2 linked regions of the Chlorobaculum tepidum TLS genome follow. The protein of the gene in region 1 interacts with the protein of each later gene in a pairwise test. Links are inferred from orthologs where the notes say so. Each region holds a gene or a part of one and is shown on either strand. Other genes may lie near its edges. The genes, in order: dnaA and dnaB.

Region 1 (5,843 bases):
ATGAGACAGGGCGGCTTCGACAAACTTTGCATTAAAACCGATCGTGATCTCTTCACCGGTGAACGTACACGGCAGCTCTTCCTGTGCAGATTCACCCTCACTGGCGTTTTCAGCCATCACCTTGATCTGTGAATCCTGTGCGCTGATCTTCAGGTCACCGATGCTTGAAAAGCGTCCGACCCTTTTAACCGAATCGTGCAACTGCGAACGGTCCGTCACAAGCTGCTTTTCGTTTTCAACCGGTATCACCGCCTCGTAATTGGGATACGGTTCGACAATGAGTGCTGACTCTAATTCCATGGTAGCAGTTTTGAACTTGACATTCCGACGCTCTGAGTCAATCGTCATTTTCACCTCTTCGTTTGTCAGCATTCTCTGAATGATTGACAGTACCCTTGCCGGCACGACGATCTTCTGCTTTTCAGCCACTGTCACCCCGGGTTTCTTTCGGCAGCGGACGAGTCGATGTCCATCGGTTGAAACAGCGGTGATATACTCTTCATCGAATTCGAACAGTACACCCATCATCGCTGGGCGCATGCCATCGACACTGCACGCGAACAGTGTTTTATGAATCATGTCCTGAAGCTCGTTTTGCTGAAGCTCAATCGAGAGATCGAAATTCCGCTTCTGACTTTCCGGTTTCGTGGTGAAGGTGCACGGAATGCGATAACGACCCTTGTCAGTGGCAATATGAATGGTGCCGAGTTCACCGATCGACTGGCGCTCGATGTCGAAGGTGACGTCAGTTTCGTACATGCTGCGCAGAAAATCCTGCAAGGTTCTGGCTCGGATGGCAATGTTGCCCTTGTCGGTTGAAGCCACATCGCAGTTCGTGGTGATCGACAGCTCACCATCAGTCGCAAACATGGTAAGCATTCCGTTCTCGAGGGTCAGGTTGATATTGTCGAACCGGGCATCGAGTGATTTTGCCGGAACGGCGAGAATAACCTTGTTTACAGCTTCCTGCAGTCGTTTGATGGTCGTATTGAATTTCATCTTCTTACAATCTTTATTTTTATATAAAAGATTTGTTGTTGTTGTTGAGCTTGTGGAAATCTGGACAGGGGAGCAATGAGACTCATTAAAATGTTATTTTATAATACGTTGTGTTCTTAATTTCTCTTCCATCTTCTGTGGATAGTGTGTTTATTTCCCTCCACAGGGCAGTTGACGGTTTGTTGGTGATTTCATGCGGCAACCCCACAGTGTTGATAACTCCCCTGAAATCAAGATTGCGCCAACAGGTTTTGAACAGGTTATACACAGGTTACATCGACATGATTTCGATCCTTTTTCTCAACTCCTCGATCTTCTTTCGCTCTTCGTTGGAAGCTGCGATCTTTTTTTCGATGGTGTTCAGGGCGTGAATGACCGTGGAGTGATCGCGTCCGCCGAAGTGAAGGCCGATGGTCTTGAGCGATGAGTCGGTCATGTCCTTCGACAGGTACATGGCAATCTGCCGTCCGACGGCGATCTCCTTTTTTTTCGATTTCCCTTTCAGGTCGTTCGAGGTGATCGAAAAATAGGAGCAGACCGCTTTTTCAATGGTTTCGAGAGTCAGTTGTTTGGTGTTGTACCGGATGATGTCCTTGAGCGTCGATTTGGCGAACTGGAGGTCGATCTCCTGGTTGTCGAGCGAGTGGGCCGCTAGCAGCTTGACGATGCACCCTTCGAGTTCCCTGACGTTGCTGGTGACGTTGGTTGCGATAAACTCAATGACTACCGGATCCAGACTGACGCCGCTCTGCTTGAGCTTGCTCTGGATGATCGCCTTGCGGGTTTCGTAATCCGGCGCCTGGATGTCTGTGGAGAGGCCCCAGTTGAAACGGGATATGAGGCGGTCTTCGATGCCCTTGATCTCCTTGATTGGCCGGTCTGCCGACAGGATGATCTGCTTGTTGGACTGGTGCAGGGTGTTGAAGATGTGGAATATCTCCTCCTGCGTCTTCTCCTTGCCCGCGAAAAACTGGATGTCGTCGATAATCAGGACGTCGATGTTTCGGTAGAACGCGGAGAACTCCTGGATGTTGCCGTTCTGGATGGCGTTGACAAAATCGATGGCGAACTTTTCGCTTGAAACGTACAGCACGGCGTCAGTGATGCGGTTTTCAAGTACCGAGTTGCCAATAGCCTGCATCATATGGGTCTTGCCGAGTCCAACGCCGCCGTAAATGACCAGCGGGTTGAAGGCATTTTGTCCCGGGTTCTGGGCGATCGATTTGGATGCGGCAAATGCCAGAGAGTTGCAATCTCCCCTGACAAGCGTCGAAAAGGTGTATTTCGGATTGAGGTTGCTCTCGAATCTGGGGCGTGCGATCTCGAGCCGTTCACGTTCGGCGGAGGCTTTTTGACCAGGCGCCTCAGGCCGGACCGATCTTTCCGCTGGCGCGGCATCGATCTGGTGCGGCAATTCGATGGTCACCGGCTGCCCCTGTGATTTGTCTATCACGATGGAGTACATCAGCTTCGCCTCCGGACCGATCACCTGCCGGAGCGCCTGCTTGACGTGCACCGAATAGTTCTCCTCGATCCACTCATAGAAAAACTGGCTCGGTACCTCGATGGTCAGTTCGCTACCCGAAAATGAAAGAGGTCTGATTGGCAGGAACCAGGTTTTGAAAGCAAGCGTGTTGATGTTCTCCTGGATAAGTCCAAGGCAGGCACTCCATACCTTCTCCGCAAATGATCGACCATGCGTCGGGGTTACTTGTAGGTTGTCCGGAGCTTCTTGCTGGATCGTATCAGACATGGGAATTGGCTGTGAGATGCGTTGTTTCGGTGATTCATCAACATTTTCTGTTTACAAGGTACGGCTTTCGGTGGACAAAAAACAATCCTGCTTCTGATTTTTGGGGTGGATGAAGCCTCTTTTGCTTACGAACATATCAACATTCTATCTCTTTTATTTATTGTGGTTTATCTGTTTTCTTGTAAAAGTTGTCAACATGTGTTGATGCCTCTCCGCATCGGTCTTGCTTGGGTTTGGGCAGTTTAGTGTTTTTTTATCCACAACTTATCAACACTGTGGATAGGTTGTGGGGTTGATGGTGTTGGTAAGTGCGAGAAATGTGGCATCTCTTGTTTATCTGTGACTAAAATGATAAATTGAAAGTCCTGTAATTTTAAACAATCATTCGAGAGGAGTTTTGAAGAGATGAAAAGGACATTTCAGCCGAGCAACAGGAAGAGAAGAAACAAGCATGGCTTTAGGCAGAGAATGGCTACCAAGAATGGACGCAAGGTTTTGTCTGCCCGTCGTGCCAAGGGCCGTCACTCCCTGAGTGTCAGCAGCTCGATGAGTGCTTCGAAACGTTAACTCACTGGCCGGAACGGGGCTTCGGTTTCACTTCCGGGCGGATTTGCGTGTATCCGGGCATGCTTTCTGAAAAACGAACCAATGCCCTGCCAAGGGGAGAAATAGCCCGGGGAAAAAGCGCTGTTTCCCGTCTGTTTAGCCAGGGTGGCCGTCTAAAGGGCGGTTTTCTCCTGTTGATCTATTCTGCTTCACGGCCGGTTGAGCAGGCACCCCGGATACCAGTGAGGGTGCTGTTCACGGTTGGCAAAAAGCTGGTTCCGAGAGCCGTTGACCGCAACCGGATCAAACGACTGATGCGTGAGGCTTACCGGCTCGAAAAAAATATTTTGACCAGAGCGCTTGCATTCGACGCCGGCAAAGGCGATCATCAGGTGATGCTGGCGTTTTTATACCGGGCTCGGGCCGATGCCATTCCATCGCTTGAGCGGTTCCGGGCTGAAATTCGGCACATGCTGAAAAATCTTCTATCGAACAGGCTGCCGCAAACGCGGGAGGGTGACAGGATTGAGTAATACGGGCAATCAACAGCATCACGGGACGGAACACAACGGCAAAACCCCTGGCCAGCTGTTGAACATCGTGCCGATTCTCCTGATACGATTTTACCAGTCATTCATTTCTCCGCTGCTTGGCCCCTCCTGCAAGTACCATCCCACCTGTTCCAACTACGCTATCGAGGCGTTCCGGCAGCACAATTTTTTCTACGCCTCCTGGCTGACCGTCTGGAGGGTGCTTCGTTGCAATCCGTTTTCAAAAGGCGGCTATGATCCGGTACCGCCAAAATCAGTGAAATCCGCAGGTAATTCAAAAGATTCGAAGTAATGGACAGAAATTCGGTGATAGGCTTTGCCCTGATTGCTGCAATCATGATCGTATGGCTACAGTTCATGAAGCCTGAGCAGAAGCTGGGACTCGAAAAAGCGGCGGCATCGCGAGAGGCGGTTCAGAAAACACCTGCGGCGGCATTGCCCGCCCCGTCGGCGGCAGTGGCGGCTGCGGCCAGGGCTGACAGCCTCGGTTCCTTCGCCCAGGCCTCCGTCGGCACGGAAAAGACCATCACCGTCAGCAACGATCTGTTCACGGCAACCCTCTCCTCGAAGGGCGCGACCCTGAAGTCGCTGGTGCTCAAAAAGCATCTCGATGGCAACCGCAAGCCCTTCAACCTGATCTCCGCCAGCGACAAGGGCGCGCTCTCCATGCTGTTCCTCAGCAGTGACGGCAAGAAGATCGATACCCGCGATCTCTATTTCCGCAGCCTCGATGCCAAAACCACCGAAACCGTGACCGGCAAAGAGAAGCTGTCCGTCAGTTATGTGCTCGATGTCGATGCCACGCGCAGCATCCAGATCACCTACACCTTCACGGGCGACAGCTACGTGGTCGATTACGATCTGAAGCTCAACGGTTTCGGCTCGTCCATCGCCGGAAACGAGTACCAGCTCGACTGGGACGGCGGACTGAACTACTCGGAAAAAGACCAGGTTGACGAGTCGCACAACGCCATTGCCAGTGCCTACCTTGGTGGTAGCGTGGTCAAGCTCGATGCCAAGGACGCCAAAAAAACCTGGCAGGATGAGGAGTCCGGCAAGGCGCAGTGGGTTGCCGTCAGGAACAAATATTTTGTCGCGGCCATCATGCCGCAGCGCACCACCGATGGCATCTATCTGCACGGCACCAAAAAGGATGGCAGCGATTTCAAGAACTATGTCGCGGCGCTGAAAATGAGCTTCCCCGCCGGTCAGCAGAGCGTCGATGACCACTACCGTCTCTACGTCGGCCCGCTCGACTACAACACGGTCAAGTCGCTGAACGCCGATCTCGAAAAGATCATGGACTTCGGCTGGGACTGGCTGACCCGTCCCTTCGCCGAATACCTGATTCTGCCGATCTTCAACTGGATGAACAAATATGTGACCAACTACGGTCTTATCATCATCATCTTCGCCTTCCTCATCAAGCTGGTCACCTGGCCGCTGTCGCTGGCCTCGACCAAGTCGATGAAGAAGATGTCGGCGCTTCAGCCCGTGATGAAGGAGCTTCAGGAGAAGTACAAGGACAACCCGGCCAAGCTGCAAAGCGAACTCGGACGCATCTACAAGGAAGCAGGCGTCAATCCGCTTGGCGGCTGCCTGCCGACGGTGATCCAGATGCCGCTGCTCTTCGCGATGTTCTACGTCTTCCGCTCCTCGATCCAGCTTCGCCAGCACGGCTTCCTCTGGGTGAAGGATCTTTCCGTGCCCGACTCGGTGTACCATTTCGCCTTCAAGCTGCCGCTCTACGGCGACCACATCGCGATCATGCCGATTTTGATGGCCGTGACCGTTTTCTTCCAGCAGAAGATCACGCCGAACGCCCAGTCAAACGAGCAGACGAAGATCATGATGTGGCTGTTCCCGGCCATGATGCTGTTCTTTTTCAACAACATGCCGGCGGGCCTGGCGCTCTACTATCTGATGTTCAACATCTTCAGCGTCGCCCAGCAGGCCTACATGAACGCCACCATCACCGACGAGGAGAAGGCTGC
Region 2 (7,470 bases), 220 kb from region 1 along the record:
GGCGAGCGTTGCGGCGAGTCGCGCTTCAATGCGCTCCGCTCCCGGAAAAATAAACACATGCGCGAGTTCGGCTTCCTCGCGGTCGAGCAAAAAGTCGATGTGCCAGTGCAGTTTTTTATCCCCCCGACTGGCCGGCGCGCGGTATCCCCATGACATGAACAGTTCGAGCAACGCGCTCCTGATGGCGTGCGGCGGCTTGCTGTCGCTTCGCGAGGCGTGACGGAGCAGGCGCGAGGCGAGCGGGAAGCGCCCTTTCGCGCTGCCGAGCGCCGAGCCGACGTAGAGGTAGTGGCTCGGTTGCAGTTCGAGCGGTTCACTTTTGCGGAATTTGCCGAACGCCACTTTGATTGCGCGGTCGAGGTTGATCAGCAAGATGTAGCTGCCCTGTCGGGAATTCTGCCCGAAAATGGTATACTGCATTGCCCGGAATTGCATTATCTTTTATCAGATGCAATAGTAGCGAATCTTCGGCGGATTCCATGACGGTGTGCTGACTGGAACAGGTTGGGAAACGTATGAGGATGCAACAGGATGACGACATGGCTCGGGAGCGCCAGGAGATGGTGGTAGAGCTCAAGCGTTACGGTATCAGCAACGCCCGAGTGCTCGATGCGTTTCTGACGGTCAGGCGTCATCTCTTTGTCGATGCACAGAGCCGGCCCTACGCCTACAGCGACAATGCTATGCCGATCGGATTCGGCCAGACCATTTCGCAGCCCTATACGGTGGCGTACATGACTTCGCTGCTGGTGGAGCGCGTTCCATCCGGCAAGGTGCTTGAAATCGGTACCGGTTCGGGCTACCAGGCGGCTATTCTCGCCGAGCTTGGCTATCGTGTCTATACCATCGAGCGGATTGCCGGGTTGTACGCAGCGGCGGGGCGCGTGCTCGATGCGCTTGGTTTGCCCGTTCACCCGCGTCTCGGTGATGGAACGCTCGGCTGGCCGGAGGAGGCGCCGTTCGACGGCATCATCGTGACCGCCGCCGCGCCGCGCGAGCCGCATACGCTCATGAGCCAGCTTGCCGAAGGCGGCGTGCTCGTTGTGCCGATTGGCGACCTCGGTTCACAGCAGATGACCGTCATTCGGCGCAGGGGCGAGCGGTTCGAGCATGAGATTTTTCACAACTTCGCCTTCGTGCCGCTCTGCGGGCGTGAAGGTTGGGCAGACAACAACGAATAAACAGTCAAAGACAGAAAAGAGAAGTTATGGCACTAATGAGCAAGTTGAGGGATAAAACGCACATCGTGTTGTTTGTCCTCGTGGCGGCGTTCCTTGCCCTGATCGTTTTCGAGTGGGGGATGAACTTCACCGGCCCCACCAGAAAAGCGGGCGTAGCCGGGAAGGTCAATGGCGAGTCGATCTCCATGAATGAATACGAAGCGTTGTACAACAACATTGTCGCCGGGTTCCGGCAGAGCAATCCAGGCGTAGAAATCACCTCCGGCCTCGACGCGAAGTTTCGCGAGCAGGCCTGGAACTATGTTGTCGATCAGACGCTTCTTGCCCAGCTTCTCAAGAAATATGGCATCACCGTCACCGACCAGGAGGTGCTCGACGCGGTCAATAATCCCGTCAATCCGCCAGCGATCATTCGCCAGAACTTCACCGATCCCAGGACTGGCAAGATCGACCGCCAGTTGCTTGAACAGGCGCGTAGCGATCCGAAAGCCAAAGATTTCTGGCTCAACGCCCAGGAGGCGATCAAGCGCGAACTGATGGTCAACAAGCTGGTTATGACACTGAGGACCATGGTTTTCGTTACCGATCCCGAGCTTACTGAAGTGGTGCAGCGCCAGTTCACCACCTTTGCCGGTTCGTTTATTCCCTTTCCGTACAGCTATGCGGGCGCGGAAACCAATTTTCCGGTCAAAGATGACGAGATCAAGGCCTGGTACGACTCTCACAAGGAGCAGTTCCGGGAGGAGCCGGTGCGTAGCGCTGAGTTTGTCTTTTTCCCGTTGACTCCCTCCAGGCAGGATAGCCTTCAGGTTAAAAAGGAGATCGACGGGCTGATTCCGCAGTTCGCTGCGGCAAAGAGCGACAGCGAGTTCGTCAAGATTCAGAGCGACCTGCCGAATTCGGCGAATGTTACGCTTTCAAGAGCGGACTTTTCGCCCGCCGCAGGGCAGGCGCTGTTCAGCTCGCCGAAGCTCGTGCCCGGCCAGATTGTCGGCCCCATCGCCGACGAGGGCTACTACCGCTTGCTCAAGATTAAGAGCGTCACGACCGGCGAACCGGTTGCGAGCGCCTCGCACATTCTGATTCGCCTTAATCCGGCGGACAAGGCCGAGGCCGCGCGCGCCATGGGCCTGCTCAAAAAGATTTCCGAGGAGCTGAAGGGAGGCGCGTCATTCGCCTCGCTGGCCGCTAAATATTCCGAGGATCCCGGCAGCGCCCGCAACGGCGGTTTTGTTGGCTGGTTCACCAAGGATCGCATGGTGCCCCAGTTCGCCCAGGCGGTCTTTGCCGGCAAGCCCGGTCAGATCGTCGGGCCGGTGCAGACCCAGTTCGGCCTGCATATCATCAAGATCGAAGGGTTTGACAACCGGCGCATCGTCTGCTCGGAGGTCGCCCGCCAGATCAAGGCATCGACGCAGACCTCCGAAACGATCAAGCGTCAAGCGCAGGCTTTCCTGACCGAGGCAAAGTCGAAGGGATTTGAAGCGGCGGCGAAGGCGCAGAGGCTCGAAGTGGGCAAAACCGGCGACTTTACGCGCCAGAGCCTGCTCGCCGTGCCGGGCATGGGCGAGGCGATTACTGGCTTCGCATTCAAGGCCAAAGATAGTGATATTTCCGACGTGCTCGATGCCGAGAAGGGATTCGTGGTCGCGAAGTTGTTGACGCAAAACGATACCGGTTATCACCAGCTCGACGCCCAGCTCAAGGAGATGATCAAAACCGAACTGGTTCGTGAAAAACAGGGCGCGGCGCTGAAATCGAAGCTTGTCGCTTTGTCGAAAAGCTCCGGCGGCTCGCTCGACGCCATCGCCGCAAAGGACCCGTCTCTGCGTAAAATCACCTCGAAGGAGATTCGCTGGCGCGACGGCTACATCGACGGGTACGGCGTCGATCCCCAGCTCGTGGAGGGAATGGCGGGCATGAAGCTCAACACGCTTTCGCAGCCGGTACAGACCAGCGGAGGATATGCGCTCGTGCAACTGACCAGCCGCCAGCTTGCACCGGGCACCGATCTTGCCGCCGAGAAACAGAAGGTTTTGCCGCAACTGATGCAGGCCAGGCAGCAGCAGTTCCTTTCCGAGTATCTGCAATCGTATCGCCGGAACGCCAAAATCGAGGATTTCAGGTAGCGCCATTCAGGCAGACCCGATGCCGGAACAGCAAAAAGCCGCCCGGATAATTCCGAGGCGGCTTTTTTGTTATCGAGCTCTTACGGTCTTGCGTGTGATATGCAGGCGGCGGAATCCGGCGCCAGGTTCAGTGCGCCTTGACGAACGCTTCGAGGTGCGCCTTGATGGCCGAGGCGCTGGAGAGTTTCAGGCATTCGGCGGCGAGCGCTTCGCACTCCTCGACCGTGTATTTACCTACCATCGCCTTGAGTGCCGGGATATCAGAGCTGACGATGCTGAACTCCCGGAGGCCGCAGCCAATGAGGTATGGTGTGGCCAAGGGGTCGGAACCCATGTCTCCGCAAAGCGAGACCCGGCAGTGGTTTTTCTGCGCGGTCGAAATGACGCGGTGAAGCTGGCGGATGACCGCCGGGTGGAATTTCTCGAACAGATCCTGCACGATCAGGTTGTTGCGGTCAACGGCAAGGGTGTACTGGGTCAGGTCGTTGGTGCCGATGCTGACGAAATCGACGATTTGCGTGATTTCGTCGATCAGCTCGACGGCCGCCGGCACCTCGATCATGGCGCCGATGCCCGGTTTGTCCAGCGGCTCGGTGGTGAGTGATCTGATATGTTTATAATGCTCCTCGACTGCCTGTTTGATGTGCATGATCTCCTCGACCGACGAAATCATGGGGATCAGCACGTCGATGTTGCCGTGAATGTTGGCCCTGATGACCGCCTGGAGCTGCGCGTCGAGAATCTCCGGCACGTCGATCAGAATCCTGACGCCCCGCCAGCCGAGGTTCGGGTTCGGCTCCTTGACGGGCGAGTAGATGAGCTTGTCGCCGCCGATGTCGAACAGGCGGATGACCAGCGGCTTCGGCGCGAGCATCTCGCCCATCTTGCGGTAATACTCCTGTTGTGCCGCCTCTTTTGGAGGCTTGAGATCGTCGAGGAAAAGATTTTCGGTTCTGAACAATCCCACGCCTTCGGCCCCCATCGAGTCGAGATGTTCGATCTCCTCCTTGAAATCGATGTTCGAATAGACTGAAATCCTCACGCCGCAACGGGTAAAGGCGTGACGATGAGCCATGATCGAGTCATCGGCCTCGCGTTTGCTCTCCTCTTCCCGCTTTTTGAGATAGGTATCGACAGTTTCATCCAGCGGATTAGTGATGACAAGGCCTTCGTTGCCGTCGAGAATGATGCGTTCGCCCGAAACCGCCTTCTGCGAAAAGTTGCCCAGGCCGACTACAATCGGGATGTTGAGCGATTTGCAGATCAGCGAGACGTGCGAAGTTTTGCCGCCGGTGTCAGTGGCGAAGCCCTTGATGTTGCTGCGGCTGAGGAGAATGATGTCCGCCGGCGAGAGGTGGTGCGAGACCACAATGGAGCCTTCGGGCACCCAGGAGTGCAGCTTGCGAATGTGCAGATTTCGGATGATCCGCTCCTTGAGGTCGTGCAGGTCGGCGGCCCGCTCGCGGAAGATGACGTCGTCGGAGTTGAGGAAGTGTTCGAGAAGTTTGCCGAACTCCTGCTCGATAACGATATGCGCGGGCTTCAGCTCCTGGCGGATGCGGCGGGTGATGTTGCCGGTCAGCACCGGATCCTTGAGCAGCATGATCTGCGCCTGGAACAGATCGGAGTAGAGGCGCCCGATTTTGCGGGTGGTCACCCGTTCGATCTTTTTCAGCTCCTTTTCCGACCGGTGCAGGGCGGTCATGAAGCGCTCGATCTCCCCCTCGATGTTCTCCGGCGAGAGGTCGGCGGTTTCGTGCTCGATGGTCTCTCTGACGAATTCGTAGGTCTCTCCGATGGCGAATCCCTTCGCGCTGCCGATGCCTTGATAACGGCGCTCCTTGCCTGTCGAAGCAGGGCGATCGGCAGGGTTTGCGCTCGAGTCCGGCGCGTCGCCGGAATGTTTCGGGGCTTTTCTGTAAACCATGACCGGCAGGGTTAAAAGGGTGCGGCGTCCGAATTGTTGATAAAGCTGTCCATATCGAGCGGCGGCGGCTCCGGCAGGGATGCCTCCGGATAGCCATCTCCACGGGCGGGTTCTGGCTGCTGCTGTCCGCTATCGGCGGCTGTCAGGTAGCTGTTGGCCGTGGACTGGAAGCGCCCGTACTTTTTCAGGAAAAGCAGCCTGACCGTGCCGATCGGGCCGTTTCGCTGCTTGCCGATGACCACCTCGGTTATGTCCTTGGTCGAGGAGCCATCCTCGAAGTTCTTGATGCCGTACATCTCCGGTCTCGACAGGAATATCACCATATCGGCGTCCTGCTCGATCGAGCCGGATTCGCGAAGGTCGCTGAGCTGAGGCCGGCGGTCGCCGGAGCGCTGTTCGACCGAGCGGTTGAGCTGCGCCAGCGCGATCACCGGAATGTTCAGCTCCTTGGCGAGCGCCTTGAGCGAGCGAGAAATCTGCGCGATCTCCTGCTCGCGGTTCGAGCGCCCGTCCCTGACCGGCGTGACGAGCTGGAGGTAGTCAACCACCACCATGCCGATGCCATGCTCCTGCTTCATGCGGCGGGTCTTGGCGGTCAGCTCCATGATCGAGATGCCCGGCGTGTCGTCGATGAAGAGCTTGGCGTCGGCCAGCGCGTCCATGCTGTTGATGATCTTGTTCATCATCTCCGGCGAAATCTGGCCGCGCCTCACGAGCTGCGACTCGACGTAGGCTTCGGCGCACATCAGCCTGAGCGCGAGCTGAATCTCCGCCATTTCGAGGCTGAAGAAGAGCACCGGCGTGTTGAAGTTCACCGCCGCGTTTCGCGCCAGTGCCAGCGCGAAGGCGGTTTTACCGGCGGACGGACGGGCGGCGATGATAATCATGTCCGACGGCTGGAAGCCCGCCGTGTACTCGTCGAGTTCCGAAAATCCGGATCCGATGCCCGTGACCGACGAGTGTGACGAGCCGAGATTCTCGATCATTCTCGTGGCGGTTTTGAGCAACTCCTTGATGCTGGTGGCCTTTTTCTTGACACCCGCCTGCGAGATGTTGAAGAACTGCTGCGAGGCGTTTTCGACCAGATCGAAGATGTCCATCGAGGTGTTGTAGGCTGCGCTCGAAATGTGCGACGAAATCGAGATCAACCGCCGGTAGAGGTATTTCTCCTTCACCAGCCGGGCGTAGAACTCGATGTTCGCCGAGCTGATCACCTTTCCCGAAAGTTCGCCGAGGTAGGGGCGTCCGCCGATGTTCTCCAGCTCGCCTATGCGCGACAGCTCTTCGCTTACCGTGATGAGGTCGATGGCCTGCCGCTTCTGGTAGAGCAGCATCATCGCCTTGTAGATGATCTGGTGGCGCTTTTCGTAAAAGACCGCTTCGCCGTTGTCGCCGAAAATCTGGATCACCTGTTCGATCGGATCGTCTTCGAGCAGGATGCAGGCAAGCACCTCCTGTTCGACCTCCAGCGAGTAGGGGGGCACCCGGCTCTCCTTGCTGAAGTCGATGTCACGGCTCAAATCGAGTTGCGGTTCGCGCGGCTTCATTCCTTTTCTTTTCCTCGTCTTCTCATGGTTTCCTGTGCGGTCAGCCGTTCGGGCAGACCTTGTCGTAATGCGCCCGGAGCATCTGCACATCCTCCCAGCAGAGGCGCTTCCAGTTCGGATTGCGGAGCAGCGCCGCCGGGTGGTAGGTCACGACGCAGTCAAACCCTTTCCACTTGATGATGCGACCTCGCATCAAACCCATCGATTGCGTGTTTTCGAGTATCGTGTTGGCCGCCACTTTGCCGAGCAGGAGCAGCACCTTCGGTTTGATGATGCCGAGCTGTTGCATGAGCCACGGCTTGCAGCAGTCGATTTCGTCCGCGAGCGGATTGCGATTCTCCGGCGGACGGCACTTGATGATGTTGCCGATATAGACGTCTTGGCGCTCGAAGCCGATGGCGAGCAGTATCTTGTCGAGCAGCTGGCCCGAGCGGCCCACGAAGGGGCGGCCCTGCGCATCTTCATCCGCTCCCGGAGCCTCTCCTATAACGAACAGACCGGCCTGGGGATTCCCTTCGCCGAAGACCACGTTTTTGCGCGTTTGGGCCAGACGGCACTTGCGGCATTCGACGGTGATGCGGCACAATTCGCCGAGGCCCTCCAGCGGAGAGTTCGGCTGCGCGGCTTCTTCCGGAGCGGGATCGAACAGGGATTCCTGCGTTATCATGAACGGTCGTGCTTTGAAA

Evidence for each region.
Region 2: the proteins of dnaA (region 1) and dnaB interact in binary tests that used the Escherichia coli proteins (3 or more experiments, as listed by UniProt). The link is inferred for Chlorobaculum tepidum TLS from one-to-one orthologs.

The regions. Positions count from the first base shown.
Region 1 is NC_002932.3:128-5,970, forward strand. What follows is about bases 512-3,370. They hold dnaA (chromosomal replication initiator protein DnaA), read right to left. Parts: upstream 2,753-3,370; coding sequence 1,271-2,752; downstream 512-1,270. Other genes in these bases: dnaN (DNA polymerase III subunit beta), read right to left, coding at 512-999; rpmH (50S ribosomal protein L34), read left to right, coding at 3,158-3,319. Outside these bases: more of dnaN, read right to left, coding at 1-511; AYT24_RS00020 (ribonuclease P protein component), read left to right, coding at 3,379-3,831; membrane protein insertion efficiency factor YidD, read left to right, coding at 3,890-4,141; membrane protein insertase YidC, read left to right, coding at 4,141-5,843. UniProt on the Escherichia coli protein: Plays an essential in the initiation and regulation of chromosomal replication. Binds in an ATP-dependent fashion to the origin of replication (oriC) to initiate formation of the DNA replication initiation complex once per cell cycle.
Region 2 is NC_002932.3:212,893-220,362, forward strand. What follows is about bases 4,517-7,470. They hold dnaB (replicative DNA helicase), read right to left. Parts: upstream 6,785-7,470; coding sequence 5,249-6,784; downstream 4,517-5,248. Other genes in these bases: ptsP (phosphoenolpyruvate--protein phosphotransferase), read right to left, coding at 4,517-5,237; AYT24_RS01055 (uracil-DNA glycosylase), read right to left, coding at 6,825-7,451. In the rest of the region: AYT24_RS01030 (GIY-YIG nuclease family protein), read right to left, coding at 1-420; AYT24_RS01035 (protein-L-isoaspartate(D-aspartate) O-methyltransferase), read left to right, coding at 522-1,181; AYT24_RS01040 (peptidylprolyl isomerase), read left to right, coding at 1,217-3,310; more of ptsP, read right to left, coding at 3,438-4,516. UniProt on the Escherichia coli protein: The main replicative DNA helicase, it participates in initiation and elongation during chromosome replication. Travels ahead of the DNA replisome, separating dsDNA into templates for DNA synthesis.